Regions from separate parts of the Streptomyces sp. NPDC085460 genome, predicted to be linked through region 4. Evidence: riboswitches for the same ligand, from Rfam matches in the RefSeq annotation. Region 4 holds a riboswitch; each other region holds the start of a gene.
The links. A riboswitch is a leader RNA that binds a small molecule or an ion and turns the genes downstream of it on or off. The one in region 4 is predicted to bind cyclic di-AMP.
Positions count from the first base shown of each region.

Region 1: it holds a riboswitch for cyclic di-AMP, as region 4 does, so the genes downstream of both, ACIGHB_RS13210 (C40 family peptidase) here and ACIGHB_RS01455 (peptidoglycan DD-metalloendopeptidase family protein) in region 4, are expected to answer to the same signal.
Region 2: it holds a riboswitch for cyclic di-AMP, as region 4 does, so the genes downstream of both, ACIGHB_RS11045 (peptidoglycan DD-metalloendopeptidase family protein) here and ACIGHB_RS01455 (peptidoglycan DD-metalloendopeptidase family protein) in region 4, are expected to answer to the same signal.
Region 3: it holds a riboswitch for cyclic di-AMP, as region 4 does, so the genes downstream of both, ACIGHB_RS27090 (transglycosylase family protein) here and ACIGHB_RS01455 (peptidoglycan DD-metalloendopeptidase family protein) in region 4, are expected to answer to the same signal.

Region 1 is NZ_JBITTO010000004.1:467,794-474,707, forward strand. Features, by position in the region: gene ACIGHB_RS13200 (ATP-dependent Clp protease proteolytic subunit) at 5-628, shown strand; gene ACIGHB_RS13205 (hypothetical protein) at 636-941, shown strand; cyclic di-AMP (ydaO/yuaA leader) riboswitch at 1,256-1,462, shown strand; gene ACIGHB_RS13210 (C40 family peptidase) at 1,466-1,942, shown strand; gene ACIGHB_RS13215 (cytidine deaminase) at 2,074-2,517, shown strand; gene ACIGHB_RS13220 (ATP-binding protein) at 2,620-3,057, opposite strand; gene ACIGHB_RS13225 (8-amino-7-oxononanoate synthase) at 3,271-4,512, opposite strand; gene bioB (biotin synthase BioB) at 4,694-5,971, shown strand; gene ACIGHB_RS13235 (adenosylmethionine--8-amino-7-oxononanoate transaminase) at 5,981-6,914, shown strand, end outside.
Region 2 is NZ_JBITTO010000003.1:687,517-694,430, reverse strand. Features, by position in the region: gene lhgO (L-2-hydroxyglutarate oxidase) at 1-226, shown strand, start outside; gene trmB (tRNA (guanosine(46)-N7)-methyltransferase TrmB) at 323-1,042, shown strand; gene ACIGHB_RS11055 (PrsW family intramembrane metalloprotease) at 1,299-2,591, shown strand; gene ACIGHB_RS11050 (aldo/keto reductase) at 2,624-3,583, opposite strand; gene ACIGHB_RS11045 (peptidoglycan DD-metalloendopeptidase family protein) at 3,655-4,869, opposite strand; cyclic di-AMP (ydaO/yuaA leader) riboswitch at 4,881-5,032, opposite strand; gene ACIGHB_RS11040 (PP2C family protein-serine/threonine phosphatase) at 5,259-6,362, opposite strand; gene ACIGHB_RS11035 (MerR family transcriptional regulator) at 6,656-6,914, opposite strand, start outside.
Region 3 is NZ_JBITTO010000011.1:60,313-67,226, reverse strand. Features, by position in the region: gene ACIGHB_RS27100 (cytochrome P450) at 1-482, shown strand, start outside; gene ACIGHB_RS27095 (transglycosylase family protein) at 691-1,806, shown strand; cyclic di-AMP (ydaO/yuaA leader) riboswitch at 2,071-2,247, shown strand; gene ACIGHB_RS27090 (transglycosylase family protein) at 2,252-2,998, shown strand; gene eno (phosphopyruvate hydratase) at 3,288-4,574, shown strand; gene ACIGHB_RS27080 (septum formation initiator family protein) at 4,708-5,178, shown strand; gene ACIGHB_RS27075 (DUF501 domain-containing protein) at 5,201-5,731, shown strand; gene ACIGHB_RS27070 (exopolyphosphatase) at 5,728-6,642, shown strand.
Region 4 is NZ_JBITTO010000001.1:313,876-320,789, reverse strand. Features, by position in the region: gene ACIGHB_RS01470 (STM4012 family radical SAM protein) at 1-219, shown strand, start outside; gene ACIGHB_RS01465 (STM4011 family radical SAM protein) at 228-1,091, shown strand; gene ACIGHB_RS01460 (SGNH/GDSL hydrolase family protein) at 1,078-1,881, opposite strand; gene ACIGHB_RS01455 (peptidoglycan DD-metalloendopeptidase family protein) at 2,050-3,018, opposite strand; cyclic di-AMP (ydaO/yuaA leader) riboswitch at 3,023-3,186, opposite strand; gene ACIGHB_RS01450 (tyrosine-protein phosphatase) at 3,575-4,396, shown strand; gene ACIGHB_RS01445 (DUF6126 family protein) at 4,421-4,585, opposite strand; gene ACIGHB_RS01440 (helix-turn-helix domain-containing protein) at 4,615-5,244, opposite strand; gene ACIGHB_RS01435 (aspartate aminotransferase family protein) at 5,319-6,704, opposite strand; gene hpnH (adenosyl-hopene transferase HpnH) at 6,715-6,914, opposite strand, start outside.

The sequences.
Region 1 (6,914 bases), on a different contig from region 4:
CCTCATGTACGCACGCCATGTGCTGCCGGAGTTCTCGGAGCGGACCTCTTACGGCACCCGGACCCTCGACCCGTACGCGAAGCTCCTGGAGAACCGGGTCGTCTTCCTCGGCACGCCGGTCGACGACGTCGCCGCGACCGATGTCATCGCCCAGCTGCTGCACCTCGACCACGCCGAGCCCGGGCGGGACATCGCGCTGTACCTCAACTCCCCCGGCGGCTCCATGACCGCGATGACCGCGATCCACGACACGATGCGGAGCCTGGCGAGCGACGTGGAGACGACCTGCCTCGGCCAGGCCGGCTCCACGGCGGCGGTGCTCCTCGCCGCGGGCGCGCCCGGCAAGCGGATGATGCTGCCCGGCGCCCGGATCACCCTGCGCCAGCCCGTACTGGACGAGCCGTTCACCGGCCAGCCGTCCGACCTGGACCTCCAGGCGAGCGAACTGGACCGGCTGCGCGGTGTCATGACGCGACTGCTCGCCGCCTACACCGCCCACGACGAGGAGCGGGTCGCCGCCGACACCGACCGCCCGACCGTCCTCGACGCGCCCGCCGCACTGGCGTACGGCCTGGTCGACCACATCGTCAGCGACCGCCGGGCCGCCTCCGACCCGACCGCCCGGTGAGTCCGCGATGGTCCCGGAGCTTCCGCCGCTGCCCGCCCTGACGCGCGCCGAGGGGCAGTTCATCGACGCGTACCTCGAAGTCGTCGACCTCCTGGGGAAGATCAATCCATCCAGGACGACGCATACCTATGGAGCCCTGCGCGCCGCTCAAGCGCTGGCCGGCCGGGTCGACGCGCTTCGCGACGCTCTGACACTCATGCATATGCGGGGCGAGAGCGAGGTCCACGCCGAGACATTGGCCTGCGCGCTGCGGGTGTTGGACGGCGAGCGGCGGGCGGCGCGCGTCACCGTGCCCGAAACACGCGCGAGTTGACATTCCGACGTGTCGTGTCGAGCCCCGGACGGCCGACACGGGACGCAGAATCGATCCCCCGTTCGGCGTAGTCGCGGGATCGACAGGTGAAGCGGGCAAGTTGCGCAACAGGTGTACGCATTTGGCGGAATGGGACATTCCGACGCTGGTACGGGGCTCGTCGGCCAAACCTACGACGATCACGAAACCCACTTGTCCACCCGTATGGATCAGTCGTGAGGAGCCTCACATAACGCCGTTTCCACTCGGTTTTCGCCCGACCTGTGGGTCAAGATCCTCGACGACGACAAGCCCCCGCCACCCAGGCGGGGCGGTCCGGGCGGACGCCGAGTCCTGCCGCTGTCCCGGACGTCTGGTCGACAGGATTGGTTCGGCAGGAGTGGAGGACCCGAGCAGTACGGGTCGACCGCGCTGATTCCCCAGCGCGGCCGTCCCTTGGGGTGAAGCCGCAGCCGCGGCCGGGCATCTTCGCCTGCCCGAACCCGACAGGTCATCCTTCACAGGCGGCTGACGAAGGGTTGCGCATGACTGCGCAGATGCATGTCCCGTCCCTGCTGTCCCGGGCGGGAGCCGTCTCGGCTCTCACCCTCGCCGCCGTCGGCGGCACGCTCCTCGCACCCGGAGCGGCACCCGAGGCCCAGGCAGCCACCTCCCACGCGACGAAGGCACTGGGCGTCGCAGCCTCGAAGAAGGGCGCGCCCTACCGGTACGGCTCGACGGGACCCACCCGCTTCGACTGCTCCGGGCTCACGCTCTACGCGTACAAGAAGGCGGGCAAGTCGCTGCCCCGCACCGCGCAGCAGCAGTACAACAAGACCCGGCACATCTCCGCCTCCAGCCGGCAGAAGGGGGACCTCGTCTTCTTCCACTCGGGCGGCCGGGTCTATCACGTCGGGATCTACGCCGGCGGCGGCAAGATCTGGCATTCGCCCAAGACCGGCTCCTGGGTGAAGCTCGACAAGATCTGGTCCTCGAAGGTCTACTACGGGCGCGTGCGCTGACCCACCGGCGCCCGCGGTCGTCCCCGAGGTGCGGTGGCGCCGCCGCACCCCGCACCGCGGGCGCCGAGCACGTCCCCGCCCCACCGCGGGCTGCCCTAGGCATCTACCCAGTCCTTGCCTAGGATGCGGCGATGGCACTTGATCAAGCTCTCGTCGACGCCGCGGTCGCTCAACTGGACCGCCGCTGGCCCGCCGACGAGGCCGGCGGAGCCGCCGCCGTCCGCCTCGACGACGGCCGCATCCTGACGAGCGTCGGCTTCGACAACATCCACGGCAGCGTCACCCTGTGCCAGGAGACCGGAGCGTACTGCCAGGCGTACACCCTCGACCGCCGGGTGACCGCCTCCGTCTGCGTCTTCCGCGACCCGGAGGACGGCCGCTACGTCATCCTGCCCCCGTGCGGCATCTGCCAGGAGCGGCTCGCGCTCTGGGGCCCCGACGTCGAGGTCGGCGTACCCGACCCCGAGGACCCGGCCCGCTGGCTCTCCCGCAAGCTCATCGAGGTCAACCCGTACTACTGGGCCCCTCACTTCGCCGGCGGCGTGTGGCCCTCCACCAAGATGCACTCCGAATGAGCGGAGGCGTCGGACCGTGACGCGGGAGCCTCGGACCGTCGGGCGGGAGCCTCGGACCGTCGGGCGGAAGCGCGGGGCGCCTGGGCGGAAGTGACAGACCGTTCAGCAGGCGGGGACGGCGGCCGCGGCCCACGGCAGCGTGATCCACACGGTCTTCCCGCCCTCGGCGGTCGGCGTGACCGAGAGCCGGCCACCGGCCTCCGCCGCCAGGACCCGGATGATCGCCATGCCCCGCCCATTGTCCTGCTGGACGGCTGCAGGCAGCCGTCGCGGAAACCGCGGGTGGCTGTCGGTCACGCCGACCCTCAGCACCTCCTCGCGGTCGAGCCGCAGCTCGACGGTGAAGGTGGGCGACTGCCCAAAAGTGTGCTGCACCGCGTTGGTCGCGAGCTCCGAGACCATCAGCCGGATCGAGTCCGCCGGATCTCCCAGGTCATCCAGCCCCCAGCGGCCGAGCACGTCCGCCACGAACCTCCGCGCCGTGGCGACCGCGGCGGGATCGCTCGGCAGCGTGACGGATGCTTCCTGGTGATCTGCCATGGCGACGTCGTCCCTTTCCCGCCGGGGCCGTCGCCCCGGATCGCACTCGGCGTCAGCCTGTCACCGAACCCGGGCCGGGGTGGGGCGTTCTCCCAAGATATGCCCCGTTACGTCGCCCGAAGCGGTGAACTCTCGGCCACGGAGCCGCCCTTGGGCCGGACCGACCGAGCCCGCCGCCAGGACACCGGACACGGCCGGGGCACGGCACCCGGGTCAGCGCGCTCCGGCCGGCGCGGTCCGCACGATGGTCGCGACCGCCTGCTCGATCTGCGCGTCCGTGAGGTCGGCGCGGGCCGTCAGGCGCAGCCGCGAGATCCCGTCGGGCACCGACGGCGGTCGGAAGCACCCCACGGACAGGCCGTGTTCACGGCAGTCGGCCGCCCACCCCAGCGCCTCCTCCGGCCCCGGTGCACGGACCGACACCACGGCCGCGTCCGGCCGGGCCGAGGTGAATCCCGCCCCGGTGAGCTCACGGTGCAGGGTGGTCGCGACCGTACGCGCCCGCTCGGCGAGGCCCGGATCGGCCGCGATCAGCCGGAGGCTCTGGAGCGCCGCGCCCGTGGCGGCCGGGGCGAGCCCGGTGTCGAAGATGAACGTCCGCGCCGCGTTGACCAGGTGCTCGATCACCCGGGCCGGGCCGAGGACCGCACCGCCCTGGCTGCCCAGCGACTTGGAGAGCGTGAGAGTGGCGACCACGTCCTCGTCGCCCGCGAGCCCCGCGCCGTGCAGCGCGCCGCGTCCGCCCGCGCCGAGCACGCCGAAACCGTGCGCGTCGTCCACGACGAGCCCGGCGCCGTGCTCGCGGCAGGCGGCGGCGAGCTCCTCCAGCGGTGCACGGTCGCCGTCGACCGAGAAGACGGAGTCGCTGACGGCAAGGGCTCGCCGTCCCGGATGCGCCTCCAGCGTCTTGCGTACGGCTTCGGGGTCGGCGTGCGGCACCACGGCGGCCTCCGCACGGGCGAGCCGGCAGCCGTCCACGATCGAGGCGTGGTTGGCGGCGTCGGACACGATCAGCGCGCCCTGGCCGCCCAGCGCGGTGAGCGCGGCGAGGTTGGCGGTGTAGCCGGACGAGAAGACGAGGGCGGCCTCGAAGCCGCAGAACGCGGCCAGTTCCTCCTCCAGCCGGGTGTGCAGCCGGGTCGTGCCGGTGACGAGACGCGAACCGGTCGCGCCGGCGCCCCAGCGGCGGGCCGCCTCGGCCGCCGCGCCGGTGACCTCGGGGTGCCGGGTGAGGCCGAGGTAGTCGTTGCCCGCCAGGTCGAGCAGGTCCGATGCGGCGGGGCGCGGTCGCAGCGTCCGCACCAGTCCGGCCTCGGCCCGGCGGCGCGCCTCCGCACCGGTCCAGTCGAAGGCTGAGCGGTGTGGGTGCTCGGTCGGCCGGATCGGCTGGGGCGGCCGGATCGGCTCGGTCGGCTGGATCCGCTGGGTCGGCTGGGGCGGCTGGACCTGGGACATTCGGCGTTCCTTCTGTCGGCACCTCTGTCGGCGCCCTGTGCCGGCACCTTTTGTAGGCAGCGCACAGACCCTAACGGCAGCGGGCCGAGGTCGGGATGTGGTCATACACACACCTCCATCGGGCGCGTTTGTTCAGATCCTCCTTGGCCGGGGGGTGTGCCGTAGGCAAGGATCAGCGCTTATGGACCTGCTGAACACGCTGGTGGAGAAGGGGCTGCGGCGCGAGTCGCCGAGCCGTGAAGAAGCGCTCGCCGTGCTGGCGACCTCCGACGACGACCTGCTCGATGTGGTGGCGGCGGCCGGCAAGGTGCGCCGTCAGTGGTTCGGGCGGCGGGTGAAGCTGAACTACCTGGTCAACCTGAAGTCCGGTCTGTGCCCCGAGGACTGCTCGTACTGTTCGCAGCGGCTCGGCTCGAAGGCCGACATCCTCAAGTACACCTGGCTGAAGCCGGACGAGGCGTCCGACGCGGCCGCCGCCGGCATCGCCGGCGGTGCCAAGCGCGTCTGTCTGGTGGCGAGCGGGCGCGGTCCGACGGACCGGGACGTCGAGCGGGTCGGCAGGACCATCGAGGCGATCAAGGAGCAGAACGAGGGCGTCGAGGTGTGCGCCTGCCTCGGTCTGCTCTCGGACGGTCAGGCGGAGCGGCTGAAGACGGCCGGCGCCGACGCGTACAACCACAACCTCAACACCTCCGAGGGCACGTACGGCGAGATCACCACCACCCACACCTACGCGGACCGGGTGGACACCGTGCAGAAGGCGCACGCGGCGGGCCTCTCGGCCTGCTCCGGCCTGATCGCGGGCATGGGCGAGACCGACGAGGACCTGGTCGACGTGGTCTTCGCCCTGCGCGAGCTGGACTCGGACTCGGTGCCGGTCAACTTCCTCATCCCCTTCGAGGGGACGCCGCTGGCGAAGGAGTGGAACCTCAGCCCGCAGCGCTGCCTGCGGATCCTCGCCATGGTCCGCTTCGTCTGCCCCGACGTGGAGGTGCGGATCGCCGGCGGCCGCGAGGTCCACCTGCGGTCGATGCAGCCGCTGGCACTGAACATCGCCAACTCGATCTTCCTGGGCGACTACCTCACCAGCGAGGGCCAGGCCGGCAAGGCCGACCTCGACATGATCGCGGACGCCGGCTTCGAGGTGGAGGGCGCGGGGACGACCACGCTGCCCGCCCACCGCGCCGACGCGCTCGCGGCGAAGGGTGGCGGCTGCGGTTCGCACGCCTCGGCGGGCGGCTGCGGCTCCGGGGCGGGCGGCGGCTGCGGCGCGCACGCGGAAGCCGACGCGGACGGGACGGCCAGTGCTGGTAGCGGCTGCGGTCCGTGCGGCGGCGGCCACGCGGCTCCCCCGGCCGAGGCTCCGGTCACCGTGCCCGCCGGCGCCTCGGAGGCCAGGACCGACCTGGTGGCGGTGCGCCGTCGCGGGGCCGGTACGGACCTCGCGCCGAACGCGTAACGGGTGACGATGCGCAACGACGAACTCCTCGCCCTGGACCGGGCGCACGTGTGGCATCCGTACGGCCCCATGCCGGGCCGTACGGAGCCGCTGGTGGTCGAATCCGCGTCCGGTGTGCGACTGCACCTCGCCGAGCCGGCCGAGGGACGGACCGAGCTGATCGACGGCATGTCCTCGTGGTGGTCGGCTGTGCACGGCTACAACCACCCGGTCCTCAACGAGGCGGCGCGCGGCCAGCTCGACAAGATGAGCCACGTGATGTTCGGCGGCCTCACCCACGAGCCGGCGGTACGTCTCGCCGCCCGGCTCGTCGAGATCACGCCCGAGCCGCTGCGGCACGTCTTCCTCAGCGACTCCGGCTCCGTCGCGGTCGAGGTCGCGGCCAAGATGTGCCTGCAGTACTGGCGTTCGCTGGGCCGGCCCGCCAAGCGGCGGCTGCTGACCTGGCGCGGCGGCTACCACGGCGACACCTGGCAGCCGATGTCGGTGTGCGATCCCGAGGGCGGGATGCACCAGCTGTGGTCCGGCGTGCTCCAGCAGCAGGTCTTCGTCGACGCGCCGCCGGCCGCGTACGAGGAGTCGTACGCCGAGCTGCTCCGCGCCACGATCGGGCGGCACGCGGACGAACTGGCCGCGGTGATCGTCGAGCCGGTGGTGCAGGGCGCGGGCGGCATGCGCTTCCACGACCCCGCCTATCTGCGGGTGCTGCGCGAGGCGTGCGACGCACACGACGTACTGCTCGTCTTCGACGAGATCGCCACGGGCTTCGGCCGCACGGGCACGCTGTTCGCCGCGGACCAGGCCGGGGTCTCCCCCGATGTGATGTGCCTGGGCAAGGCGTTGACGGGCGGCTATCTGTCGATGGCGGCGACCTTGTGCACCGGCACAGTGGCCGACGGCATCTCCCAGGGCGAGGTGCCCGTGCTCGCGCACGGGCCGACGT
Region 2 (6,914 bases), on a different contig from region 4:
CGAGGCGGTGCGGCGGCTGCTGCCCGGGGTCGGCGAGTCGGACCTGCGGCCCGCGGCGGCGGGCGTGCGGGCCCAGGCGGTGCTGCGGGACGGCACGCTGGTGGACGACTTCCTGATCCGCGAGGGAACACGCGCGGTCCACGTCCTCAACGCGCCCTCGCCCGCGGCGACGGCCTCCCTCCCCATCGGCCGGGAGATCGCCCGCCGCGCCCTGGCCCTGCTCTGACACGCCGCGCCCCCGCGCGGGGCCCGTACGATGGGCCGCATTGTGTCTGAGCAGCATGAGAATCGCACCGAGTCCGTCGCCCGCCGCGGGAGCCGTATGTTCGCGCCCGGCGAGGGCCCCTCGCCCGACCCCGCGGGCGCGCACTTCGAGCGGCGGATCCGGAGTTTCCAGCCGCGCCGGAGCCGGGTCACGGCCGGGCAGGCCGAGGCCATGCTGAAGCGGTGGCCGGACTGGGGTCTGGACATCGACGGCAAGCGGGTGCTGGACCTCGGCGAGCTGTTCGGGGGGCTGCCCGTCGTCCTGGAGATCGGCTTCGGGATGGGCGAGGCGACCGCGCAGATGGCCGCCGCCGACCCCGGCACCGGCATCCTCGCCGTCGACGTGCACACCCCCGGGCAGGGCAACCTCCTCGGCCTCGCAGACCGCAACGGCCTGACCAACGTCCGGGTCGCCAACGGCGACGCGATCATCCTGCTGCGCGAGATGCTCGACCCGGCCGCCCTCGACGGCTGCCGCGTCTACTTCCCCGACCCGTGGCCGAAGAAGCGGCACCACAAGCGGCGGCTCATCCAGCCCGAGTTCCTGACCCTGCTCGCGACCCGGCTGAAGCCCGGCGGGGTCCTGCACTGCGCCACGGACTGGGAGCCGTACGCGGAGCAGATGCTGGAGGTGCTGTCCGCGCACCCCGACTTCGAGAACACCGCCCCCGACGGCGGCTACGCGCCCCGCCCCGACTTCCGGCCGCTCACCCGGTTCGAGGGCCAGGGCCTGGACAAGGGCCACGTCGTGCACGACCTCCTCTTCCGGAGGAAGTAGCCCCGGCCTCCTCCTCCGGAGGAACGAGCCCCGGCCTCGCCTTCCGGAGGAAGTAGCCCCGGTCCGCAAGTCCGTCGCCCCTGTCGGTGGCGGTCGCTAGGGTCGAGGCGTGTCACACCCCCTGCCGTCGGCCTCGTCGCCCGAGCCGTCCCCGCCGTCTCCGCCGTCCACGCCCGCCTCCCAGCCCCCGGCGCACCTGCCATCGCAGGCCGGGCCGCCCGCGGTCGAGACCCGGGCGTCCCTTCCGCACGCCGACGTGCCCGCGCGGGACGGGGACGAGCCGTCGTTCGCCGTGGCCGCCGACCGGAGCCAGTGGCGGTACCGGCCCCGGCGGGCGTTCTGGCGGAGCAGGATCGTCCGGGCCGTCACCCTGATCGTCCTCCTCGCGCTCTGCGCCCTGGTCATCCTGGCGCTGGTGCGGGAGCAGACCGGCACGGAGGGGTTCCTCGTCGGCCTGGGCCTCGCGGTCCTGCCCGTACCGCTGCTCATGGCGGCGTTCCGCTGGCTCGACCGGGTCGAGCCCGGCCCGTGGAAGAACCTGCTGTTCGCCTTCGCCTGGGGCGCGTTCGCCGCCGCCCTGGTCGCGATCCTGGCGAACTCCTTCGCCGTCCGCTGGATCGCCACCGCGACCGCCGACCCGCGCTCGGCCGACGACCTCGGCGCCACCGTGATCGCCCCGGTGGTCGAAGAGTCCGCGAAGGCCGCCGCGATCCTGCTGCTCTTCCTCTTCCGGCGGCGGGACTTCCGCAGTCTGGTCGACGGGGTGGTGATCGCCGGCTTCACCGCGACCGGCTTCGCGTTCACCGAGAACATCCTCTATCTGGGCAACGCCTTCGGCGAGGACCAGGACCTCGGCGACGGCGGGATCGGCGCCGTCACCGCCGGCACCTTCTTCGTCCGGGTCGTGATGTCGCCGTTCGCGCACCCGCTCTTCACGGTGCTCACCGGCATCGGCTTCGGTCTGGCCGCGCTCGCCCCGCGCGGGAAGCGGCTGCGCCGGGTCCTGCTGCCGCTCGCCGGTCTGCTGCTCGCGATGGGCGTGCACGCGCTGTGGAACGGTTCGGCGACCTTCGGCGGCCCGCTCGCCTTCTACGCCGTGTACGCGGTCTTCATGGTCCCGGCCTTCGGGCTGCTGACCTGGCTCGCGGTGTGGAGCCGGCAGAAGGAGCTGCGCACGATCGCCGGGGTCCTGCCGGCGTACGCGGCGGCCGGCTGGCTCTCGCCGGAGGAGCCGCTGGCGCTGTCCTCGATGCGGGCCCGCCGTACCGCGCGCGCGGTGGCGTCCCGTACGTACGGCAAGGCGGGGGCGCGGGCGGTCGGCGAGTACGAGTCCTTCGCCACCACCCTGGCCTTCCTGCGCGAGCGGGCCCGCCGGGGCACCGTGCCCGTGCCGGACTTCGCCGCGCGGGAGCAGGAGCTGCTGCACCACCTGTGGGAGCGCCGGGCGACGGCCTCGCCCGCGCTCTCGTACGCGGCGCGGGCGACCGGCCGGGTGTGGGTGCCGCCGCAGTACCTCGACTACGGCGGCTACAACCCCTACAAGGGCTAGCGCCTGTCCGGCCCTGATCCGCCGGACAGGCCCTAGCCCTGGGGCGTCTCGGAGGCGGCCGTCAGGCGGGCCGTTTCCTCCGCCGTCAGGGTCAGGGCGGCGGCCGCGACCAGGGCGGGGACCTGCTCGACCGTGCGGGCCGAGGCGATCGGCGCGGCGACGGTGGGGCGGGAGGCGAGCCAGGCGAGGGCGACGGTCGCCGGCTCGGCGCCGTGGGCCTCCGCGACCTCGTCGAGCGCGGCGAGGACGGCCTGCCCGCGCGCGGTCTCGGCGAGCGCGGAGGCGCCCCGGGCGCGGACGCTCTCGACGGTCCGGCCGGGCCGGTACTTGCCGGTGAGGAAGCCGGCGGCGAGGCCGTAGTACGGGACGGCGGCCAGGCCGGTGGCGGCGGCGGTGTCGAGGAGCGGGCCCTCGTACTTCTCCCGCGCGACGAGGTTGTACTCGGGCTGGAGCGCCACGTAGCGGGCGAGTCCCTCGGCCTCGGCGAAGTCGAGGGAGGCGCGCAGCCGCTCCGGGGAGATGTTGGACGCGGCGACGGCCCGCACCTTGCCGTCCTTCACGAGCTGGTCGAGGGCGGTGACGATCTCCTCCACCGGCACCGACTCGTCGTCGAAGTGCGTGTAGTAGAGGTCGATGTAGTCGGTGCCGAGGCGGCGCAGGGACTCCTCCGCGCCGGCCTTGATGGTGGGGGCGGAGAGGCCCTTGAGGCGGGAGTGGGCGCCGACCTTGGTGGCGACGACGATGTCGGAGCGGTTGCCCCGGGCGGCCAGCCAGCGGCCGATGATCGATTCGGACTCGCCGCCCTCGTTGCCCTCGACCCACTCCGAATAGACATCGGCGGTATCCACGAAGTTGCCGCCGGCCGCCGCGTAGGCGTCGAGGACGCCGAACGACCGCTCCTCGTCGGCGCTCCAGCCGAAGACGTTGCCCCCGAGGGCGAGCGGGAAGACATGCAGGTCGGAGGTGCCCAGCGGGCGCAGAGGTGACGTCATACGGACATCAACTCCGTGCACCGCCGGGCGTATTCCGATAGGGGAGCCTGAACCCCGACCGGAAGGCGGGCTCAGACCGTCAGGCCCTTGGACCGCAGCCACTCGGCCGGGTCGATGCCCGAGCCGTCCGGGGTGTGGACCTCCATGTGGAGGTGGGGCCCGGTGACGTTGCCGGTGGCGCCGACGCGGCCGATGGTCTCGCCGGTGGTGACGGTCTGGCCGGCGGCGACGGTCATGGAGGAGAGGTGGCAGTACCAGACCTCGGTGCCGTCCTCCAGCTGGAGGACGATCCGGTAGCCGTACGAGCCGGACCAGCCGGCCGAGGTGATGGTGCCGCCGTGCACCGCCTTGAGCGGGGTGCCGGTGGGGGCGGCGAAGTCGAGGCCCGTGTGGTAGCCGGAGGACCACATCGAACCGGACTGCATGTAGGTGGAGGTCAGGGTGTACGAGGAGAGCGGCATGGAGTAGCTGGCGGCCAGCTTGGCGAGCCGCTCGGCCTCGGCCTTCTCGGCGGCGATCCGCTCGGCCTCGGCCTTCTCCTTCGCGATCCGCTCCGCCTCCGCCTTGGCCTCCGCCCGGGCCTTCGCCTCGGCCTCGGCCTTCTCGGCGGCTTCCGCCTTGGCCTTGGCGTCCGCGGCGGCCTTCTCGGCGGCGGCCTTCTCGGCGGCCAGCTTCTCGGCGTCGACGGCGGCCTGCTGCTGCTGTTCGGCCTGCTGGAGGATGCGGGCGCGCAGGGCCTCGCCCGCGTCGGAGGCGGAGGCGGTGCGCTCCCCGGCCTCGGTGCCGGCGGCGGTGTCGGCCGGGGCGTTGTACGTGATCGAGGTGAGCGGCTTCGTGGCCGTGCCGCCCGCGGCGGCCACCAGGGTGTCCTCGACCGGGGCGGGGGCCGGCTCCTCGTCGCCGCCGGGCAGCAGGGCGCCGACGCCGGGCAGGTCGTGGGCGTCCGGCAGGCCGAGGTCGGGGAGGTCCGGGAGGGAGATCGCGACCGGGGGCTTCTCCTGCGCGGTGGCGAGGCCGCCCGCGCCGACGGCGGCGATGACGCCGACGCCGAGGACGGTGGAGGAGCGGGCGAAGTTGGAGCGCTGCTTCACGACCCGGTGCCGGCCGCCCGCGCGGCTCTCGGCGCGCAGGGAGCCCTCGGTCGGGTTCCACTCCCCGGGCGCGGGGGTGAAGGAGGGGGGGTCGTACGCGCCCGGCACTGTGCCGGCCGGGTCGTCCGCTCCGACGGCACCCGGGCCGCCGAAGGGCTCGAAGGGGGCACCGGGTACGGGGGTGTTGGACGCCACGGAGGCGCGCTCCTTTCCTTCCTTCTCGCCTACCGGGTTAGCTGACGGGTTCGGAGCAGGAAGGTCTCCTACGGGCGTTTTCGCACGGGGGGTGTGCGAGGGGCCCGATTCACCCCAAGGGATGGTTCCCCGGTTCCCTTTCGGGATTCGGCGTGTGCGCACGGAGCCGTCTCTTGCGACGGCTGGGACGACCGCGCTGCGTTATCGAACGTTAATAGACACGGCGGCCCTATTCCAAGCCGTTCCTCTTGATCATTCATTGAATTGGCAGGGATTCGCCCGAGTTGACCCCCGTTCAGCGAGGCCCGGCCAAACCCTCGGAATCTGACGTTGTGTCAATTGTTATCGCTGTGACACCTCGCGAGCACGCACGGTGACAGCGGCTCCGCTCAGCGCGCGGGCTCGGGCGGCACCACCGGCATCGTCCGCCTCCGCTCGGGCGCCCCCGCCGCCGGACGGCTCACCGCGAGCAGCGCCATGTCGTCCGTCGAACCGCCTCCGGTGTGCCGCCGCACGTCGTCCACGAGCGCGTCGAGCAGCTCCTCGGGCCCCGGGAAGACCGCCCCCGCGAGCCGGGCCGCCGGATCGTAGAAGACGCCGTACGCGTCCCGCGCCTCCGACAGCCCGTCCGTGTAGAAGAGCAGCGTCGCGCCCGGCGGGTACGGCCGCTCGTCGGCCCGGTCCGGCCAGACCGCCAACTCCCCCATCCCCAGGGGCAGCGCCGCCTCGGCCGGCTCGACCGTCTCCAGACGCCCGTCCCCGTACAGCAGCAGCGGAGGCGGATGCCCCCGGTTCACCACACGGACTCCGCCCCCCTCGTGCCGGACCTCCGCGAGCACAGCCGTCGTGAACCCCTCGAAGGCGTCGAGCCCTTCGCGCCGGGTCCCCTCCCGCGTGAGCGCCCGTTCGAGCCGCTGCGCCACCCCCTCCAGCGCCGCCTCCTGCTCGGCCGCCTCCCGGAAGGCGCCGATGACGACGGCCACCGCCTCCACCGCGTCCATCCCCTTGCCCCGCACGTCCCCGACCACGAGCCGCACCCCGTGCGGGGTGTCCTGCACCGCGAACAGATCGCCGCCGATGAACGCGTCCGCCTGCGCCGCCTCGTACCGGGCCGCGCACTGGAGCCCCGCGATCCGTTCCGCCGGCATGGGCAGCACCGCCCGCTGCGCCGCCTCCGCGATCACCCGCGCCGACGCCAGCCGCTCCCCGCTGCGCCGCACCACCAGGTTGATCAGCATCGCGAGCGCCGAGACGGTCACCACGGTCAGGGTCTCGGTGAGCGAGGGCACGTCGGACAGCGTGTCGTTGTACGCGTGCAGCCCGATCGAGGCCAGGATCGCCGCGATCCCGGTCAGCAGGGTCGTGAGCCGGGAGAAGAACGGCGCGGCGACCAGCGGGGCGGCGGAGAAGAGCGGCGCCGCCGTGTACGCCGCCGGGGTCGCCAGGTCGAAGAACACCCCGCCGACGATGATCAGCGGCGGCAGCGCCCGCAGGAACCTCCGGGCGGCCCCGTAGGGAGCGGACTGCGCCGGCGGCCCGCCGCCGTACGGCGTCCGGGGAGCGCCGGACCGGACCGCACGGCGGGGCTTCCCGCCCCGCCGCCGACCGCCCGCCGCTCCCCGAGGGTGTGTCACCGCGTACTCCTGCCCGGTCGCCGGCCCGCCGCCGGGCCCGGCGCCGCGCACCCTCCCAGGGTCCCCGCGACCGGCCCCGACGGCGACCGGCGGAGGGCCGACCGGGCGTACGACGCCGACCCCAGCGGAGCCGTGCCGTCAGCCCGTGGCGGTCAGAGGTTCCGCTCGGCCCAGATCGTCAGGGCGTCACGGACCAGGACCGCGGTGCCCTCGCCGTGCTGGTCGTAGTTCTTGGTGAACCTGGGGTCGTCCACGTACATCTGGCCGAGCCCGATCAGGTACTCCTTCGTCGGCCGCGTGGTGACGGAGAGCCAGTCGTACTGCCTCCGGGCCAGCGCCTGCACCTCGTCGCTGCCGGGCGCGAGCCCGGCGGCGGCCGCCGCACCGAAGTCGCGGGCGATGGCCGCCTGC
Region 3 (6,914 bases), on a different contig from region 4:
TGCGCCACCCGGAGCAGCGCGCCCGCCTCCAGGCGTCGCTCGCCGCCGGGGAGACCGGGCTCCTGGAGACCGGGGTCGAGGAACTGCTGCGGTACGACGGGCCGGTGGAGCTGGCGACCTGGCGGTACGCGACCACGGGGCTGAGCATCGGCGGGCAGGCGATCCCGGCCGGCGACCCGGTCCTCGTCGTCCTCGCGGCGGCCGACCGCGACCCGGACCGGTTCGGCGCCCCGGACACCCTCGACCTCGCCCGCGCGGACAACCAGCACCTCGGGTACGGGCACGGCATCCACTACTGCCTGGGCGCGCCGCTCGCCCGCCTCGAAGGACAGACCGCGCTCGCCACCCTCCTGACCCGCCTGCCGGACCTGCGACTTGCCGTCGATCCGGAGGAACTGCGGTGGCGCGGAGGGCTCATCATGAGGGGGTTGCGCACGCTTCCGGTGGAGTTCACCCCATCCGCACCCCCGCCCCGCGCGTGACGGTGTGTCAGAAATGTGATCTTCACGTGATCGGGAAGCCATCGACTTGTGACGGGCGTTCGAATGCGGCTACCTTCGCGCCAGCGTTCGGCCGGAACCCGGCCGTCCCAGCCGTCCCTGCCGTCACGCGAAAGGCCCCGACATGCTTTCCGGAAACGGACGACACCGTCGACCCCGTCAGGCTCCCGCGATCGTCGTCACCGCGGGAGTGACCGGATCCGCCATGGCGCTGCCGCTGCTCGCCGCCGGCTCCGCCTCCGCCGCCGACGCGGCCACCTGGGACCGGGTCGCCGCCTGCGAGTCCGCCGGCCAGTGGAGCGCCAACTTCGGCAACGGAGCGTACGGCGGCCTCCAGATGACACAGGAGGCGTGGGAGCGGCACGGCGGACTCGCGTACGCCCCCAGCCCGGACCTCGCCAGCCGCGCCCAGCAGATCGCCGTGGCCGACAAGGCGCTCTCCTCCGGCAGCACCGACTGGGCCACCTGCGCCCCCATCGCCGGGCTGACGAACGACGGCAAGGCGACCGGCGTACAGCCCGGCCCGGCCGTCCAGGAGGAGGACGAGGGCGGCGTGGCCCCCGAGTCGAACTGGACCGGTGGCGCGGACACCGGCGCGAGCTCCGGCGCGGAGAAGACGGCGCCGAAGCCCGCCGCGCCCGCCGAGAAGGCCACGACGGCCACCGAGCGGGCCGAGAAGGCCGAGAAGGCCGCCGAGACGGCGGCCGGCACCGCCACCGCTCCGGCCGCGCCGGCGAAGCCCACCACGCCCGCCGAGCCCACCGCGCCCGCCACGCAGGCCCCCGAGGGCACCGCCACGCCTCCGGCGACGCCCGCCCCCGACGCCTCCACGCCCGCCCCGGACGCCTCCACGGGCACCCCCGGCACCATCGCCCCCGGCACGACCGCGCCCGACGCCCCGGTCACGTCGCCGGACGCCTCGAAGACCCCGGCGGACCCCGAGGCGCCCGCCACCCCGGTGACCCCCGGTACGGACGGGGCTGACGTGTCGTCGGCCACACCCGGGACGGGCAAGCACCGGGGCGAGGCCGCCCCGGAGGAAACCGACAAGACGGACACCGAGCAGGAATCCGGTCGACATGCCGCAGCTGCGGACAAGGTCACCTCAATCCCCGTCAACTCGGACGCAAGTGACGCCTACACCGTGCGGCCGGGTGACAGCCTGTCGGAGATTGCGCGGGAGAACGATCTCCCCGGCGGCTGGGACGCCCTGTATGACGCCAACCGCCATACGGTCGGCACCGATCCGGATCTCATCCTCCCTGGTCAGAGCCTTGAGCTGACGAACCCTCCGTCGGAGAAGTGAGGCCGTTTCAGGGCCTTATGTCCGATTTTGGGAAAGTGAGACATGGGTCTCTTCGCCCCAACTGGCGTGTCACGTCCGCAAACTTTGCTTCCGTCAGCTCTCACCTGCGCAAACGAGGTCTGACGGAGTGCAAGTAAGGGCGATTTGTCCGTCGTAAGGCCCTTTGAACTTCGAGCAGGTGTGTGTCTACGGTCATCACCGCTCGCCACCGCGGGCCCCGTCGACCGAAACGCCGAGTCCTGCCGTCGGCCGCCGGGAACTGTCGTCGCGAAAGCGCCGCAGGCAGGAGTGGGGGACCCAAGGTTCGTGCCGGTCCCGGCCGTCGGGAACGACGGACGGCCGACCGGCTAGGGGTGAAGCCGCGCGCAAGGACGCGTGGCCGGGCGAACTCTTCAAGCCCGAACCCGACAGCTCACCTCACAGGCGTCGGTGAAGAGGAAACTCCATGCTGTTCTCCGGCACGGGCAAGCGCCGTCGTCCCTCCAAGGCCACTCGCGTCGTCGCCCTCGTCGGCGTCACCGGTGCGGCCGTCGCCGCCCCGCTGATGGCCGCCGGCACCGCCTCGGCCGCCACCGCCTCCGAGTGGGACCGCGTCGCCCAGTGCGAGTCCGGCGGCAACTGGTCGATCAACACCGGCAACGGCTACTACGGCGGCCTCCAGTTCTCGGCCTCCACCTGGGCCGCGTTCGGCGGCACCGCCTACGCCCCCACCGCCGACCAGGCCAGCAAGTCGCAGCAGATCGCCATCGCCGAGAAGGTCCTCGCGGGCCAGGGCAAGGGCGCCTGGCCGAGCTGCGGCGTCGGCCTCTCCTCCGCCTCCTACGACGGCGGCTCCGCCGAGGCGGCTCCGCAGCAGCAGAGCACCCAGCAGCAGAGCGCCCCGAAGCAGAGCACCCAGCAGAGCGCCCCGAAGCGCTCCGCCGAGCAGCCGGCCAACCGCAGCGAGCAGCGCCAGGCCCCCAAGGCCCAGGCCGCGCCGCAGGCCGCCGCCAAGAAGACCGTCACCACCCCGACCGGCAAGAAGGTCAAGAAGGGCGACGGCGAGTACAAGGTCGTGGCCGGCGACACCCTCAGCAAGATCGCCGCGGCGCAGGGCGTCGACGGCGGCTGGGCCGAGCTCTTCGAGCTCAACGAGGACGTCGTCGAGAACGCCGACCTGATCTACCCGGGCCAGCAGCTCCACCTGAAGTAAGGCCCTCGGCACCGGTGAGTCCGGCGGCTTCCCGGTGCCCGACGACCCTCCCGCGGTGACCACCCCGGTCCCGAGCCCCTTCCCCCGTGGGCTCCGGACCGGGGTTCTGCCGTTACTGTCCAGTAGATCCCGGGTCTTTCGTCCTTCGATGCGTGCTCTTGGGCCCTTTTTCGTCCCAGGGGACGGGCGGTCGGCTGGCCGGACCGCCGGAGCCGGTTAGGCTCTTGTCGCAAGGCGAACGAGACCTTGCGACCCCTGCGTCACACCTAGCGTCACATCCCAGAAGGAGATGCTCGTGCCGTCCATCGACGTCGTCGTAGCCCGGGAAATCCTGGACTCCCGAGGCAACCCCACGGTCGAGGTCGAGGTCGGCCTCGACGACGGCAGCACCGGTCGTGCTGCCGTGCCGTCCGGCGCCTCCACCGGAGCCTTCGAGGCCCTGGAGCTCCGCGACGGCGACCAGAACCGCTACCTCGGCAAGGGTGTCGAGAAGGCGGTCCTCGCCGTCATCGAGCAGATCGGCCCGGAGCTCGTCGGCTACGACGCCACCGAGCAGCGCCTGATCGACCAGGCCATGTTCGACCTGGACGCCACCCCGGACAAGTCCTCGCTCGGCGCCAACGCCATCCTCGGCGTCTCCCTCGCCGTCGCGCACGCCGCCTCCGAGGCCAGCGACCTCCCCCTCTTCCGCTACCTCGGCGGCCCGAACGCGCACCTGCTGCCCGTTCCGATGATGAACATCCTCAACGGTGGGTCGCACGCCGACTCCAACGTCGACATCCAGGAGTTCATGATCGCCCCGATCGGCGCGGAGTCCTTCTCCGAGGCGCTGCGCTGGGGCACCGAGGTCTACCACACCCTCAAGTCCGTCCTGAAGACCAAGGGCCTCTCCACCGGCCTCGGCGACGAGGGCGGCTTCGCCCCGAACCTGGACTCCAACCGCGCCGCGCTCGACCTCATCATCGAGGCCATCAAGCAGGCCGGCTACGTCCCCGGCAAGGACATCGCGCTCGCGCTCGACTGCGCCGCCTCCGAGTTCTACAAGGACGGCTCCTACGAGTTCGAGGGCAAGTCCCGCTCGGCCGCCGAGATGACCGAGTACTACGAGGAGCTCGTCTCCGCGTACCCGCTCGTCTCCATCGAGGACCCGCTGTTCGAGGACGACTGGGCCGGCTGGAACGTCATCACCGAGAAGCTGGGCGACAAGGTCCAGCTCGTCGGCGACGACCTCTTCGTCACCAACCCCGAGCGCCTCGCCCGCGGCATCGAGGAGAAGTCCGCCAACGCCCTCCTGGTGAAGGTCAACCAGATCGGCTCGCTGACCGAGACCCTCGACGCCGTCGAGCTCGCCCAGCGCAACGGCTTCAAGTGCATGATGTCCCACCGCTCCGGCGAGACCGAGGACGTCACCATCGCCGACCTCGCCGTCGCCACCAACTGCGGCCAGATCAAGACCGGCGCCCCGGCCCGCTCCGAGCGCGTCGCCAAGTACAACCAGCTGCTGCGCATCGAGGAGATCCTCGACGACGCCGCCGTCTACGCCGGCCGCAGCGCCTTCCCGCGCTTCAAGGGCTGACCGCGGGGGCCGACCGGCCCCGGCACCGCAGTTCCGTCCGTCCCCGCACCCGGTCCCGTACCGTGTGCGGGGACGCACGTTTGAGGGACACCGGAGACAGAAGGACACCGGACGACAGGGGAGGCGACACGACATGGCCGTCAAGGACCGGGACCGGTTCTCCACCGCGACCCGGATCAGGCTGCTCGGCGAGCAGACCGCCGCCCGTGTCTACCGCTCCCAGACCCGCCGCCAGGCCCGGCGCTCCCGGCTCACCGGCCGCGCCGCCTTCCTGGCCCTCGTCGTCTGCTCCCTCGTCGTCGCCCTCGCCTACCCGATAAGGAGCTACGTCTCCCAGCAGGGCGAGATCGCCGAACAGGAGCGCAAGGCCGCCGAGGCGGCCCGGCGGGTCGAGGAGCTGCGGGACGAGAAGGCCCGCCTCCAGGACCCCGCCTACGTCCGCCGCCTCGCCCGCGAACACCTCCACTACGTGCTTCCCGGCGAGACCGGCTTCACCGTGAACGACCCCGGGGCGGCCGACCGCCCCCGCGCCGACCAGGAAGCGGCCGACCGCCCCTGGTACGACAACCTCTGGGACGGCGTCGACAACGCCGACCGCCACTGACCGACCCGACTCAGGATCCACGATGGAAACGCCCCCTCCGCAGACCGAACGCACCGAGCCCACCGACGCGGACGTCGCCGCCTTCGAGGCCCAGCTCGGCCGGCCGCCGCGCGGCCTGCGCGCCATCGCGCACCGCTGCCCCTGCGGCAACCCGGACGTCGTCGAGACCGCGCCCCGGCTGCCCGACGGCACCCCCTTCCCGACCACGTACTACCTCACCTGCCCCCGGGCGGCCTCGGCCATCGGCACCCTGGAGGCCAACGGGGTCATGAAGGAGATGCAGGCCCGGCTCGCCACCGATCCCGAGCTCGCCGCCGCCTACCGCGCCGCGCACGAGGACTACCTCGCCCGCCGCGACGCCATCGAGGTCCTGGAGGGCTTCCCCAGCGCCGGCGGCATGCCCGACCGCGTGAAGTGCCTGCACGTCCTCGTCGGCCACTCGCTGGTGGCGGGGCCGGGCGTCAACCCGTTCGGCGACGAGGCCCTCGCCATGCTCCCCGAGTGGTGGGCCAAGGGCCCGTGCGTCAACCCGTGCGCGGAGGAGGCGAAGTGACCAGGGTCGCCGGAATCGACTGCGGTACCAACTCCATCCGCCTCCTCGTCGCCGACGTCCACCCGGAGACCGGGGAGCTCGTCGAGCTCGACCGGCGGATGACGATCGTCCGGCTCGGCCAGGGCGTCGACCGCACCGGCCGGCTCGCCCCCGAGGCGCTGGAGCGGACCTTCGCCGCCTGCCGCGCCTACGCGGAGGTCATCAGGGAGCTCGGCGCGGAGCGGATCCGCTTCGTCGCCACCTCCGCCTCCCGCGACGCCGAGAACCGGCAGGAGTTCGTCGACGGGGTCGTGGCGATCCTCGGCGTCGAACCCGAGGTGATCACCGGCGACCAGGAGGCCGAGTTCTCCTTCACCGGCGCCACCGGCGAGCTGCCGGACTCGGAGTCGTACCTCGTCGTCGACATCGGCGGCGGCTCCACCGAGTTCGTCACCGGCAACCGGCACGTCGAGGCCGCCCGCTCCGTCGACATCGGCTGCGTCCGGCTCACCGAGCGGCACGTCCGCCACGACCCGCCGACCGCCGAGGAGGCCGAGGCCATCCGCGCCGACGTGCGCGCCGCCCTCGACCTCGCCGCCGAGACCGTCCCGCTCGGCACCGCCCGGACCCTCGTCGGCCTGGCCGGCTCCGTCACCACCGTCGCCGCCATCGCCCTCGGGCTCCCCGAGTACGACTCCACGAAGATCCACCACGCCCGGATCTCCGCCGGCCAGGTCGCCGCGGTCACCCGGCGGCTGCTCGCCTCCACCCACGACGAGCGGGCCGCGATCCCCGTCGTCCACCCCGGCCGGGTCGACGTCATCGTGGCCGGCGCGCTCGTCCTCCAGGAGATCGTCGAGCGCGTCGGAGCCGCCGAGGTCGTGGTCAGCGAGCACGACATCCTCGATGGGATCGCCCTATCCGTCGCATAGAGGCCCCCTATCGAGGGGTCCCGCGACACCCTGTCGGAAAAGCTTCGTGAAGTTCTTCACAAGGAAAAGGGCCCTGATGGCGCCGGAGGGGGGTCTTAGGGCCCTCCGAGGGGGTCCTCAGGGCCCTTTCGCAGGCGCGGAGGCCACTTCGCTCGAAGTTTCCATCGTGTGAACGGGCCCCTTGGTTCAGCGTTAACGGGGGCTCTCCGGGCCAGTTCAGCGGCGGTGAACAACGTTCACCACTGCATTCCGGTTCCTTTGCACGACCATGA
Region 4 (6,914 bases):
ATGGAGCTCGCCGGGTACGAGGAGCGGTTCGGGTCGGGGGCGTTCGACGACTTCGGGCCGGAGCTGGAACGGTTCGCCGGGTACGGCTGGCTGGACGGGTCGGCGCCGGACGGGCTGCTGCGGCTGTCGCCGGAGGGGCTCGCGCACTCGGACGGGCTCGGCCCCGAGCTGTTCTCCCCCGCCGTACGGGCCGCGATGGCCGCGTACGAGCCGAAGTAGGGGCGGGCGTGGACCTGACGCTGCTGTACCGGGGGCCGCTCGCCTCCTGCGACTACGACTGCCCGTACTGCCCGTTCGCCAAGCGGCGGGACAGCCCGGAGACGCTCCGCGCGGACCGGGCGGCGCTGGAACGGTTCACCGGCTGGGCGGCCGGGCAGACCGGGGACCGGCTGCGGATCCTCTTCACGCCGTGGGGCGAGGGCCTGGTCCGCTCCTGGTACCGGCGGGCGCTGGTGGAGCTGTCGCGGCTGCCGCACGTGGAGCGGGTGGCGATCCAGACCAATCTGAGCTGCCGCACCTCGTGGCTCGACGGGGCGGACCTCGGGTCGCTGGCCCTGTGGTGCACGTACCACCCGGGGCAGACCCCGTACGAGCGCTTCCTCGGCAAGGCGCTCGACCTGGCGGCCCGGGGCGTCCGGTTCAGCGTGGGCGTCGTGGGCCTGCCCGAGCACCACGCGGAGGCGGTGCGGCTGCGGTCGGCGCTGCCGGACCACGTCTACCTGTGGGTGAACGCGGCGGAGGGGCACGCGTACACGGACGCGGAGGCGGCGGTGTGGACGGAGATCGATCCGCTCTTCGGCTACAGCCGGCGTCCGCACCGCTCGGCGGGGCTGCCCTGCCGGACCGGCGAGTCGGTGGTGTCGGTGGACGGCGAGGGGACGGTGCGGCGCTGCCACTTCGTCAGGGCCGAACTGGGCAACCTGTACGACGGCTCCTACCGTGCCGCGCTGCGGCCCCGGGCCTGTCCCCTCGCCGCCTGCGACTGCCACATCGGCTACGTCCACCTGGAGACGCTGCCGCTGTACGACGTGTTCGCCGGCGGGGTCCTGGAGCGGATCCCCGCCGGCCGTCCGGGAGCTACAGGGGCATGAGGTCGGGGCGCTTGGCCTCGACGTGGTCGCCGGAGCTCTCGCCGCGCAGCCGCCGCCCGATCCACGGCACCAGGTACTCGCGCGCCCAGTGGATGTCGTCCCTGCGGACCTCCAGCGGGCCCCGGGCGGGCAGCGGCGGCCACGCCTGGTCGGGGTCGGCCGGGACCGGCAGGCCAAGGACCTGGGCGGCGCGGAGCGCGACCCGGGTGTGCCCCTCGGGCGACAGGTGCAGCCGGTCGTCGTCCCAGGCGCGCCGGTCCTGGACGGAGCGGAGCGACCACAGGTCGAGGACCGGGCAGTCGTAGCGGTCGGCGATGGCGCGGACGTGGGCCGTGTACGTGGCGATCTTGCCGCGCAGGTGCTTGAGCACGGGCACGTCGCGGGTGTCGAAGCCGGTGGTGACCATGACGGTGCCGACGGCGGAGGTGAGGTCTTGGACGGCCCGCTCGAAGCGCTCGGCGACGTCGTCGGGGTCGGTGCCGGGGCGGATGATGTCGTTGCCGCCGGCGCAGAAGGTCACCAGGTCGGGGGCGAGCTCCTTCGCCCGGGGGACCTGCTCGGCCACGATCTGGTCGAGGAGGCGTCCGCGGACGGCCAGGTTGGCGTAGCGGAAGGACTCGTGGTCCGGCAGCTGGTCGGCGAGGAGCACCGCGAAGCGGTCGGCCCAGCCGACGTAGGTGCCGTCGGGTCCGGGGTCTCCGACGCCCTCGGTGAAGCTGTCACCGATCGCCGCGTACGACCCGAATGACCCGAACGCGTTCTTGTCTGTTTCTCTCGAATCGTCTGCCACGTCAGCACATCCTTCCGTTTCGGATGTGACCTACGCGACCGTAAGGAGGGGTTGACGGCGGGTGATATATGCCACCGATAAAGAATTTGCCAAGCCGGAATAGCCGGAGCGGGGCGAAGGCCCCGCACCGGGGGTGCGGGGCCTTCGGACGGCCGTGGGCCGGACGGGTCAGATCGACACGCCGTGCTGGCGCAGGTAGGCCAGCGGGTCGATGTCCGCGCCGTAGCTCGGCGAGGTGCGGATCTCGAAGTGCAGGTGCGGGCCGGTGGAGTTGCCGGTGGAGCCGGAGAGGCCGATCTGCTGGCCGCCGCTGACCGACTGGCCGGCGGAGACGGCGAGGGAGGAGAGGTGGGCGTACTGCGAGTAGTTGCCGTCGGCGTGCTGGATGACGACCTCGTTGCCGTACGCGCCGCTGTACCCGGCGGAGACGACCGTGCCGGCGCCGACGGCGCGGACGGTGGTGCCCGAGGAGGCGATGAAGTCGGCACCGGTGTGGTAGCCGGAGGACCACATGGAGCCGGAGGCGCGGTACGGGGTGGAGACGCCGCCGGAGACCGGGGCGACCCAGCCGGTGGAGGCGGTCTGCGCGGCCGGCTCGGCGGCGGCCGGGGCGGCGGCGCGGTCGGCGGAGCGCGAGGCGCGGGTCTGCTCGCCGGACGACTGGGCCTTCGGGGCGGCCTTGCGCTCCGCCTTCGGGGCGGCCTTGGCGGCGGCCTTCGGCGCGGCGGCGGGCTTCGGGGCGGCGGCCTTGGCGGTGTTCTTGGCGCCGAGGGTGAGCTTCATGCCCGGGAGGATGAGCGAGGGGTTCTCGCCGACGACCTGGCGGTTGTCGGAGTAGAGCTTCTGCCAGCCGCCGGCGACGTTCTGCTCGGCGGCGATCTTGGACAGGTAGTCGCCGGCGACGACGGAGTACGTCTTCGGGGCGGCGGCCTTGGCGGCCGGGGCGGCGGCCGGGGCCTGCGCGGCGGCGCTCACGACGCCGGCGGAGACGGCGGCCGGGGCGGCCTGCTCGGCGGCGTGCGCTCCGGTGGCGCCGATCAGCGGCAGGGCGACGACGGCGCCGCCGGTGCCGGCGGCGACCAGGCCGCGGGTGATGAGGGTGGACTTCTGGCGGCGGTGCTTACCGTTCGCGGGCATGGCGAATTCCTCTCCGGCGCCTGCGAGGTGAGCTGTCGGGTTCGGACTGGAGATGCCCGGCCGCGTTTCTCACGCGGCTTCACCCCGAGCCGTCCTGCGTCGCGGGACCGGCGTACTTCCTTGGGTCCCCCGCTCCTGCCATGCGATGGGATGGGGTCGAATTCCGGACGGTGGCAGGATTCGGCGGTCCGACCGGATTGACGGCGACGCTAGACGAGCGGGGTCGACGCGAACAAGCCGCCGTATTCCGCGGGCATTCCGGGGCGATCTTCGGGCCCGGAATTCCGGTCACCCTCCGTGGATGACGGTCCCTCGATTCCCTTTTCAGGGAGGGTGATTGAACCGGGCGGTCGGCCACGATCCGTCACTTCTATGACGCTGCTCACGCGCGGAATTCCATCTCCCCCTCAACCAGGGCGCGTTACCGCAAGACCTTCCAATACGGACAGATCGCCCATTACCGACCAGGGGGGTGCGCCGCGCCCCTCGCCCCGGGATGATTGCGGGGGGAACCGATCTCGTCCGGTCCCGTGAACGCCTACCCCCAGGAGCATCCGTGACGCAGCAGTTGCCGCAGGTCCAGCCCCTCGAACCCGGCGAGCCCGAGCTCGCGGAGGTCCGCAACTTCCGGGACGTGGGCGGCCTGCCGACGACGGACGGGCGCGCCGTCCGCCCCGGCGCCCTGTTCCGCAGCGGCCACCTCGCCGACGCCACCGAGTCCGACGCCGCCTTCCTGGACGGCCTCGGCCTGCACACGATCTTCGACTTCCGCAACGCCGCCGACGCCAAGGTGGAGGGGCCGGACGTCGAGCTCCCGGGCGTACGGAACGTGAACATACCCCTGAGCGACCCGGCCGACGGCAAGGAGTTCTGGCGGATGGTCCGCGAGGGCGACCTCGACACGCTGCGGGACCTGCTGGGCGACGGCAAGGCCGCGGAGCGGATGACGGTCTCGTACCGCCGGATGATCGTGGAGCGGACCCACGAGCACAGCCGGGTCCTGCACGCCCTCGCCGAGGACTCCGTCCCGGCCCTGATGCACTGCGCGGCCGGCAAGGACCGCGCCGGGCTCTCGATCGCCATCACCCTGCTCGCGCTGGGCGTGGAGCGCGAGGCGATCGAGGCCGACTACGTGAAGTCCGACGCCCCCCACCGCCGCTACAAGGTGCGCCGCAGCTCCACCGCCCGGGACGCGATGGCGCCCGAGGTGATGGAGCTGCTGAGCCCGCTCTTCGACGCGCGGGTCGAGTACCTCCGGGCCGCCTTCGAGACGATCGACGCGACCTGGGGCTCCGTGGACACCTACCTCGCGGAGGGCCTCAAGCTGGCGCCCGAGACCCGCGAGCGGCTGCGGGAACGGTTCCTCACGGAGGCGTGAGCCCCGCGCCGCCGCGGGGTCCGGCTACTGGTTCTGCCCGCCGAGCATGAAGAGCAGGTAGAGGAAGCCGGCGAAGAGGTGACCGGCGATCAGGTACGCGAAGAGGCGGAGCACCAGCCCCTTGGGGAACTTGCCCTCACCGCGCTCCTCGCCGGTGACCGGGGCGGAATTCACTGACTTGTCGGGCATGTCGGTCATGTCGGTCGACCTCTCGGGGCTCAGCGGGAGTGCGGGGCGCCGCCGCCCAGGCACAGTTCGGCGGCGGGGCTCTGCAGGAGCGTGTGGACGAACAGCACCTCGGCACCGGCGCGGCCGGCCGCGCCGATCCGGTGCGGGGTGAGCGAGTCGAAGTGCGCGCTGTCCCCGGGATCGAGCAGGTGCACGGTCTCGCCGAGCGCGAGCCGGACCTGCCCTTCGAGGACGTGCAGCCACTCCTCACCGGGGTGGACGCGCACGATGTCGGCCCGGGTGGCGTACGGCACGTGGACGCGCAGGCACTGCATGGCCCGGCCGGCGCCGCCGGCCTGCCGGTAGATCCAGCCGTCGGCCTCGACCGGCTCGGAGCGGCCGGCCCGGATCACCGGGTCGCGCTCGGCCGGGGTCTCCCCGAGCAGCTCGGCGACCGTCGTACCGTAGATACGGGCGAGGGCCAGCAGCATCGGCAGCGAGGGCTGCCGGTTCCCGGTCTCCAGCCGCGAGAGGTGGGCCGGGGAGAGTCCGGCCCGCTGGGCGGCCGCCTCCAGGGTGAGCCCCCGGCGCCGGCGCAGGGCCCGCAGCTGCGGGGCGACGTCGGGCAGGAGGTCGGGGGCGGCGGTTTCCGGGGCGGAGCCCCGGGGGACGTGGTCCATGGGTCCATTCCGCCAGGTTCATGCCTCTGAGGCAAATTTCTTGCCCCAGAGGCAAAAGCCCCGGCGTGCGGCTGTCAGCGCTGTGCGACCGCCTGCTTGACCAGCGTCTTCCCGAAGTCCCAGAGCAGCCCCCCGCCGCCGTGGGCGTCCTCCATGACCTCCGTGAAGGCGGTCACGAAGCGGTCCACGTCCGCCTCGTCGATCACCAGCGGCGGGATCAGCTTGATCACCTCCAGATGGTCCCCGGAGACCTGGGTGAGGATCCGGTGCCGCTGGAGCAGCGGCACCACCACCATCTGTGCGAAGAGCCCCTTCCGGGCCGTCTGGAGCATCGCCCACCGCCCGCGCAGCCCCAGCGAGCTCGGCCGGCCGAACTCGATCCCGATCATCAGCCCCCGGCCGCGCACCGCGTGCAGCAGCTCGTACCGGGGCACCAGCTCCTCCAGGCGGCCCTTCAGGAGCCCGCCGACCCGCCGCACGTGCGCGACCGTCCCCTCGGACTCCATCACCGCGAGCACCGCGAGCCCCGCCGCCATCGCCTGGGCGTTGCCGCCGAAGCTGGCCGAGTGGACGAGGACCCGGTCCATGGACGAGTAGACCTTCTTGAAGATCCACTCCTTGCCCAGGGTCGCGCCGACCGGCACGTACCCGCCGGAGAGCGCCTTCGCCACGCACACCAGGTCCGGCTCGACCCCGTCCTCGTGCTGGTACGCGTAGAAGTCCCCGGTCCGGCCGAGGCCGGTCTGCACCTCGTCGGCGATCAGCAGCGCCCCGTGCCGGCGCAGCAGCCCCTGGGCGGCGGCGAGGAAGCCGGGCGGGGCCTCGTGGACGCCCTTGCCCTGGATCGGCTCGACCACGAAGGCGGCCACGTCCCCCTTCCGGAGCTCGCGCTCCAGGGCGTCGAGGTCGCCAAGCGCGATTGGCGTGTCCGGGAGGAGCGGGTCGAAGCCCGCCCGGAAGCCCTGCTCGCCGTTGACGGAGAGGGCGCCGGTGGTGAGGCCGTGGAAGGCGTGGTCGCAGTAGACGATCCTCGGCCTGCCGGTGGCGTACCGGGCGAACTTCAGCGCGGTCTCGACGGCCTCGGTGCCGCTGTTGCCGAAGAAGACCCGGTCGAGGTGGGGGCTGTGGGCGAGCAGCCGCTCGGCGAGCAGTCCGGGCAGCGGCGGGCAGTCGAAGCGGGTGAGGTCGGGCAGGTCCGCGTCGAGGACGTCGTGGAGGGCCTTGCGGACGACGGGGTGGTGCCGGCCGAGGCCCATGACGCCGAAGCCGGCGAGCATGTCGAGGTGGTCGTTGCCCTCGGCGTCCCAGAAGTGGGCGCCGGCGGCCCGCTCGTAGACCTTGTCGAAGCCGATGGTGTGCAGCATCCGCGGCAGCTGCGGGTTGAGGTGCCGGGCGTGCAGCTCGTACCGCTCGCCGCCGCGCTCGGCGAGCAGCGCCCGCAGGTCGAAGCCGTCGGTCATGGCCGGCCCCTCAGCTCCCGGAGACGGTCTCGCGGACCGCCCGCAGCGACTCCTTGAGCGAGCCCATGGTGGCGAGCACGGCGGTGGGTTCGTAGCCGCAGTGCGCCATGCAGTTGGCGCAGCGCGGGTCCTTGCCTCGGCCGTACTTGTCCCAGTCGGTCTCCTCGACGAGTTCGCGGTAGGTGGGGACGTAGCCGTCGCTCATCAGAT